2 regions of the Variovorax sp. 38R genome follow, and region 1 is predicted to be linked to the other one. Evidence: riboswitches for the same ligand, from Rfam matches in the RefSeq annotation. Region 1 holds a riboswitch; the other holds the start of a gene.
The links. Region 1 has a riboswitch for S-adenosylhomocysteine ahead of ahcY (adenosylhomocysteinase). Riboswitches for the same ligand answer to the same signal wherever they lie in the genome.
Positions count from the first base shown of each region.

Region 2: linked by a shared signal. The riboswitch ahead of metH (methionine synthase) and the one ahead of ahcY (adenosylhomocysteinase) in region 1 are both predicted to bind S-adenosylhomocysteine.

Region 1 covers NZ_CP062121.1:5,831,971-5,835,379, reverse strand. The annotation lists gene IG196_RS27060 (hypothetical protein) at 1-40, opposite strand, end outside; gene IG196_RS27055 (alpha/beta fold hydrolase) at 82-1,011, opposite strand; gene phaP (TIGR01841 family phasin) at 1,034-1,531, opposite strand; S-adenosyl-L-homocysteine riboswitch at 1,773-1,841, shown strand; gene ahcY (adenosylhomocysteinase) at 1,907-3,346, shown strand; gene IG196_RS27040 (TlyA family RNA methyltransferase) at 3,353-3,409, shown strand, end outside.
Region 2 covers NZ_CP062121.1:6,849,138-6,852,546, forward strand. The annotation lists gene IG196_RS31865 (lipase secretion chaperone) at 1-22, opposite strand, end outside; gene IG196_RS31870 (esterase/lipase family protein) at 34-1,089, opposite strand; S-adenosyl-L-homocysteine riboswitch at 1,223-1,298, shown strand; gene metH (methionine synthase) at 1,321-3,409, shown strand, end outside.

The sequences.
Region 1 (3,409 bases):
GCCACATCGCCATGGGATCGAGGGACGGAAATTGGCTCATGAAAAACACCTCCGTCTGGGTTTGTCGTTGTCTCTTTTTCTTCAGTGATCGTCGCGTCGCGCCGCCTGCGCGGTGTGCGCCACGATGGCCTCGGTGATCTGCGGCCACATCGACATCGGCAGCGCGTGCCCCATGCGCGGAATGCGCAGCAGCTTCGCGCCGGGAATGGCCTCGGCCACGTCGATGCCGCAGGCCACGGGCACCAGCGGATCGACGTCGCCGTGGATCACCAGCGTGGGCACCTGCACCGCGCGCAGCGCCGGCTTGCGGTTGCCCGACGCGAACACCGCCGCCAACTGCCGCGCCACGCCGCCCGGGTTGAGGCCGCGCAGAAAGGCGAGCTGCGCACGCCCGGCATCGCGTGCCTCGTCGAGCGGAAAAGCGTCGGGCCCGCGCAGCACGCGCCACACCTTGGCGTGGTGCGGCAGGTAGGCCTCGAAGCTGGTGGGCGTGGGCGCGAACAGCACCGCCAGCGCCTCGGGCGTGGGCGGCGGCAGGGCCGGGTCGCCGGTGCTCGACATGATGCTGGTGAGCGAACGCATCCGCTCCGGGTGGTGGATGGCCATCTCCTGCCCGATGGCGCCGCCCATCGACGCACCCACGATGTGGGCGCGCGCGATGCCCAGCGCGTCGAGCAGCCCGGCGCAGTCGTCGGCCATGTCGCGCAGCGTGTAGGGCACCTGCAGCGGCCGGCCCGCCATGGCCTGCAGCATCAGCGCCTGGATGTCGGGCACGCCGGCGTGCGGCAGGTGCGTGGAGTGGCCGATGTCGCGGTTGTCGAAGCGGATCACGTGGTGGCCGCCGGCCTGCGCCAGGCCGGCGCAGAACGCGTCGTCCCAGGCGACCATCTGGGCGCCGAGGCCCATGACCAGCAGCAGCGGCGGCGCCTCGGGGTCGCCGAAGCTGTCCCAGGCCAGGTCGATGCCGTTGGCGCGGGTGCGCCGTTCGGTGCGGGGTGGGACGGCGGTCATGTGGCCCGCGGTTTTCGTTGCGTTACTTGCGCTGCAGCAGCTTCGTGACCTCGTCCACGTTGGCCTGGATGCGCTGGCGCACCACGTCGAAGGCATCGGCCTGCGACTTGGCGGCCAGGGTGGCCAGTTCCTTGATGTCGTCGACGGCGCGCTGGAACGACTGGCGGCCCAGCTCGTCGAGCTTGGCCAGGTTTTCCTTCGGGTCCTTGCCCGGCATCGCCTTGGCGGCGGTCTGCCATTCGCCGATGGCCGTCTTGATCATCTCGGTCTGTCGCTGCACCACGGTCTGCAGGCCCTGGTAGGACTTCTCGTTGGCCTGCATCAGCGCCTGCAGGTCCTTGCGGCCGCTGTCGAGCAGCTTGCCGGCGCCGCCGGTGAGGTTCAGGTTCTGCAGGCGCTCGGCCATGCCCTTGAGGTTCTTCATCGGATCGAGCATGTCCGCGGCGGACGGCGCCGCCTGCTTTGCGCCGGCGCTGCTGGCGGTGGTTTTGTTCGCGGCGGCTTTCTTGGCAGTGGCCATGGTGCGGAATCTCCTGTGTCGGGTGATGAAAACAATCGAACGGGTGGATGCAGGCAGCGGCCGGGCGGCCGGGGCCCGCCGCCACGATACGCCGGGCCGGCGCGGCCGAGGGCGGTCGAAGCGCGGATTTGCCTGCGGAGTTTCCCGAGGTGGCCCATGCGACGCTGAAGCCGCCCGCGCTTTCCGTGATGTGGGATGCCCCGGTCGATTGGCGGGCGGAACGGCCGCGACTACAATCCGGCGCTCCGAGGAGCGTTGCAGCGCCGTCAGGCGTGAGGCTCGGACCACATCGCAACCACGCTCATCCGCTGTTCTCGCGGTGAGTTTTTCTTCCCCGTACGCAGTGGCATCTTTCAAACCAGTTTTGGAGTTCTCATGAGCGCTGTACTCAAGCCCACCCCCGTCTCGACCGCCGACCAGGCGATTGCCGACCTGTCCCTTGCCGCCTGGGGCCGCAAGGAAATCCGCATCGCCGAAACCGAGATGCCCGGCCTCATGGCCATCCGTGAAGAGTTCTCGAAGGGCCAGGCGCTCAAGGGCGCGCGCATCACGGGCTCGCTGCACATGACCATCCAGACGGCCGTGCTCATCGAGACGCTGCAAGCCCTGGGCGCCGAAGTGCGCTGGGCCTCGTGCAACATCTTCTCGACGCAGGACCACGCCGCCGCCGCCATTGCCGCCGCCGGCACGCCGGTGTTCGCCATCAAGGGCGAGTCGCTGACCGACTACTGGGACTACACCCACGCCATCTTCGACTTCGGCCCCAAGGGTTCGAAGGGCGAAGGCCCGAACATGATCCTGGACGACGGCGGCGACGCCACGTTGCTCATGCACCTGGGCCAGCGCGCCGAGAAGGATCTGGGCGTGCTCGCCAATCCGACCAGCGAAGAAGAACGCATTCTTTACGCCGCCATCAAGGCCAAGCTGGCCGTGGACGACACCTGGTACACCCGCAAGTCCGCTGAAATCATCGGCGTGACCGAAGAGACGACCACCGGCGTGCACCGCCTGAACGAGATGAGCGCCAAGGGCACGCTGCTGTTCCGCGCCATCAACGTGAACGACTCGGTCACCAAGAGCAAGTTCGACAACCTGTACGGTTGCCGCGAATCGCTGGTCGACGGCATCAAGCGCGCGACCGACGTGATGATCGCCGGCAAGGTGGCCTGCGTGGCCGGCTACGGCGACGTGGGCAAGGGCTCGGCCCAGGCCCTGCGCGCCCTGAGCGCCCAGGTGTGGGTGACTGAAATCGACCCGATCAACGCCCTGCAGGCCGCGATGGAAGGCTACAAGGTCGTGACCATGGAGTACGCCGCCGACAAGGCCGACATCTTCGTGACCACCACCGGCAACAAGGACGTCATCACGCACGACACGATGGCGAAGATGAAGGACCAGGCCATCGTCTGCAACATCGGCCACTTCGACAACGAGATCGATGTCGCGTCGATCGAGAAGTACGAGTGGGAAGAAATCAAGCCGCAGGTCGACCACATCACCTTTCCGGACGGCAAGAAGATCATCCTGCTGGCCAAGGGCCGCCTCGTGAACCTGGGCTGCGGCACGGGCCACCCGAGCTTCGTGATGTCGTCGTCGTTCGCCAACCAGACCATCGCCCAGATCGAGCTGTTCACCAAGCCCGACGCGTACCAGGTGGGCAAGGTCTACGTGCTGCCCAAGCACCTGGACGAGAAGGTCGCGCGCCTGCACCTGAAGAAGGTCGGCGCCATGCTCACCGAGCTGACCGACGCGCAAGCCGCCTACATCGGCGTGAGCAAGAACGGCCCGTACAAGCCCGACACGTACCGCTATTAAGCGTCCATGCGCGCTGATCAACTGTTGGTAGAACGCGGCATGGCCGCGTCGCGTTCGCAAGCC
Region 2 (3,409 bases), 1.0 Mb from region 1:
TGGTCAACGCCACGCCGCGCATGTCCCGCGTCCTCAGAGCCCCGCGCTCTTGAGCCGCGCGGCCTGTTCCCTGAACAGCTCCGGCGGCTTCTTCTCGTAGTACGGGAACTGGCTGCCGTAGGTGTTGCCGAAGGCCTGGTTCACTTCGTCGAGGTGGTTCTGGCGGTAGTCGCCCAGGTGCGTGCCCAGTCGCGTGGTGCAGACCGCGAGCAGGCCGTCGTTGGCCTCGCCGAAGAAGAACAGGCCGCCCAGCGTCGACAGCGCCGTGTCGCTCGGGTCGAACAGGTTGAAGCTGGTCGACACGCCCGACCACGAGTAGTAGCGCACGCCGTTGGCCACCGCCGCGCCGCTCTTCACGTCGCACGACGAGCCCGCGGCGGGGCGCCCCTGCGGAAACTTGGCGTCGAAGGCCGCGCCGCCCGCCGTGGTCAGCGAGGCCAGCGCGTTCAGCGGCACTTCGGGCAGCTGGCTCGGGTCCTTGCCCGAGAGAAAACCGATCATCCCCGTCAGCAGGCCGATGGCCTTCACCACCAGCGTCTGGGCGATGCCGCCTTCGGGCAGCTTGGCCAGCAGGTCGGCCACTTTGGAGCCGCCGTTCGCGCCGCCCACCGACGTGACCGACGCCACCATGTCGGGCGCCACCGCCGCCACGTAACGCACCGTGGGCGAGCCCTGCGAATGGCCGATGAGGTTGAACTTGAGCGTGGGGTTCTGCTCCAGCGCGCGGATGGTCTTGAGCTCCTGCAGCAGCTGCTCGCCGCGGATCTCGGAGGTGTTGGTGCCTGACACCTGCGCCACGTACACCTTGGCGCCCGCACCGGCCAGCTTGCCGGGGATGTCGTAGAAGTAATCGACGCCCAGCAGGTTGTCGAAGCCCAGCAGGCCGTGGACCAGCACGATCGGGTAGCGGGTTTTCGCCGTGTCGGAGGTCACGCGGGCCTCGACCCGCGTCGCGGTGTCGCTGGCGGCAGCCTGCGCGGGCGGCGTGAAAACCGTGAGGGCCGCTGCGGCCAGGAGGCCGCAGCTCAAGGCCACGGCGCGCACCGGGGTGGCTGCATGCTGCAACCGGGCAATCGACTTCCTGACCATCTGGCGCTCTCCCTTACGTCTGATTAAAAACACGAACGTTCGTTCGGAAACGGTGGGCGCATTCTGTTGACACGTGCAGGAATGAAAACTGGGGTTTTCCCAGGGCGCAATCGAATCGACCTAAAATGCGCGACTTCCCAAGGAGCGTTGCAGCGGTTCGCCACAGAGGCGAATCGTCAGGCTTGGGGCGACAACGACGCTCGCCTGTTCGACTCTTCCGCAGGTGAGGTCATGTCCCAGATTCCCGCTTCCGTTTCCGCTCCCGTTGCTCCCCCTCCCATGAAGCTGTCCGGCCTCGAGCCGGTCGCCATCGGCGCAGGCACGCTGTTCGTCAACATCGGCGAGCGCACCAACGTCACCGGCTCCAAGGCCTTCGCGCGGATGATCCTCAACGGCCAGTTCGAAGAGGCCCTGGCCGTCGCGCGCCAGCAGGTCGAGAACGGCGCGCAGGTCATCGACATCAACATGGACGAGGCCATGCTCGACAGCAAGGTCGCCATGGTCCGCTTCCTGAACCTCATTGCGAGCGAACCCGACATCGCGCGCGTGCCGGTGATGGTCGACAGCTCGAAGTGGGAGGTTATCGAGGCCGGCCTGCGCTGCATCCAGGGCAAGGGCATCGTCAACTCCATCTCCATGAAGGAGGGCGTCGACAAGTTCAAGCACGAGGCCAAGCTGGTCAAGCGCTACGGCGCCGCCGCGGTGGTCATGGCCTTCGACGAGAAGGGCCAGGCCGACACCTACGCACGCAAGATCGAGATCTGCGAGCGCGCCTACCGCGTGCTGGTCGACGAGGTGGGTTTTCCGCCCGAAGACATCATCTTCGACCCGAACATCTTCGCCATTGCCACCGGCATCGAGGAGCACGACAACTACGCCGTCGACTTCATCAACGCCGTGCGCTGGATCAAGGAGAACCTGCCGGGTGCCAAGGTGTCGGGCGGCGTGAGCAACGTGAGCTTCAGCTTCCGCGGCAACGACCCGATGCGCGAAGCCATCCACACCGTGTTCCTGTACCACGCGATCCAGGCGGGCATGGACATGGGCATCGTCAACGCCGGCATGGTCGGCGTGTACGACGACCTGGAGCCCACGCTGCGCGAGCGCGTGGAAGACGTGGTGCTCAACCGCCGCCCCGACGCGGGCGAGCGCCTCGTCGAAGTGGCCGAAACCGCCAAGAGCGGTGCCAAGGACGAAAGCAAGCGCCTCGAATGGCGCGGCACGCCCGAGCACCCGGTGCACGTCAACCAGCGCCTCTCGCACGCCATGGTGCACGGCATCACCGATTTCATCGTCGAAGACACCGAAGAGGCCTACCAGCAGATCCTGGCCAAGGGCGGCCGTCCGCTGCACGTGATCGAAGGTCCGCTCATGGACGGCATGAACATCGTGGGCGACCTGTTCGGCGCCGGCAAGATGTTCCTGCCGCAGGTGGTCAAGTCGGCACGCGTCATGAAGTCGGCCGTGGCCCACCTGCTGCCCTACATCGAGGAAGAAAAGCTGCGCGATGAGGCCGCGGGCCGCGACGTGCGCACCAAGGGCAAGATCATCATCGCCACCGTGAAGGGCGACGTGCACGACATCGGCAAGAACATCGTGACCGTCGTGCTCCAGTGCAACAACTTCGAAGTGGTGAACATGGGCGTGATGGTCCCGTGCCATGAAATCCTGGCGCGTGCCAAGGTCGAGGGCGCGGACATCGTGGGCCTGTCGGGCCTCATCACGCCGAGCCTCGAAGAGATGCAGTACGTGGCCGGCGAGATGCAGCGCGACGACCATTTCCGCATCAAGAAGATCCCGCTCATGATCGGCGGCGCCACCACCAGCCGCGTGCACACCGCCGTGAAAATTGCGCCGCACTACGAAGGCCCCGTGGTCTACGTGCCCGATGCCTCGCGCAGCGTGAGCGTGGCGCAGAGCCTGCTCTCCGACCAAGCCACCGCGTACATCGACGAGATCAACGCCGACTACGCCAAGGTGCGCACGCAGCACGCCAACAAGAAGCAGGTGCCGATGTGGCCGCTGGCCAAGGCGCGCGCCAACAAGACGCCGGTCGACTTCGCGCAGTTCGTGCCGACGGTGCCCAAGTTCATCGGCCGTCGCGTGTTCAAGAACTTCGACCTCACCGAGCTGGCCAAGTACATCGACTGGGGCCCGTTCTTCCAGACCTGGGACCTGGCCGGCCCGTTCCCCGCCATCCTGAAAGACGACGTGGTCGGCACCGAGGCCGTGCGCGTGTACGCCGACGGCCAGCGCATGCTCAAGCGCCTCATCGAAGGGCGCTGGCTCAGCGCCAGCGGCGTGGTCGGCTTCTGGCCCG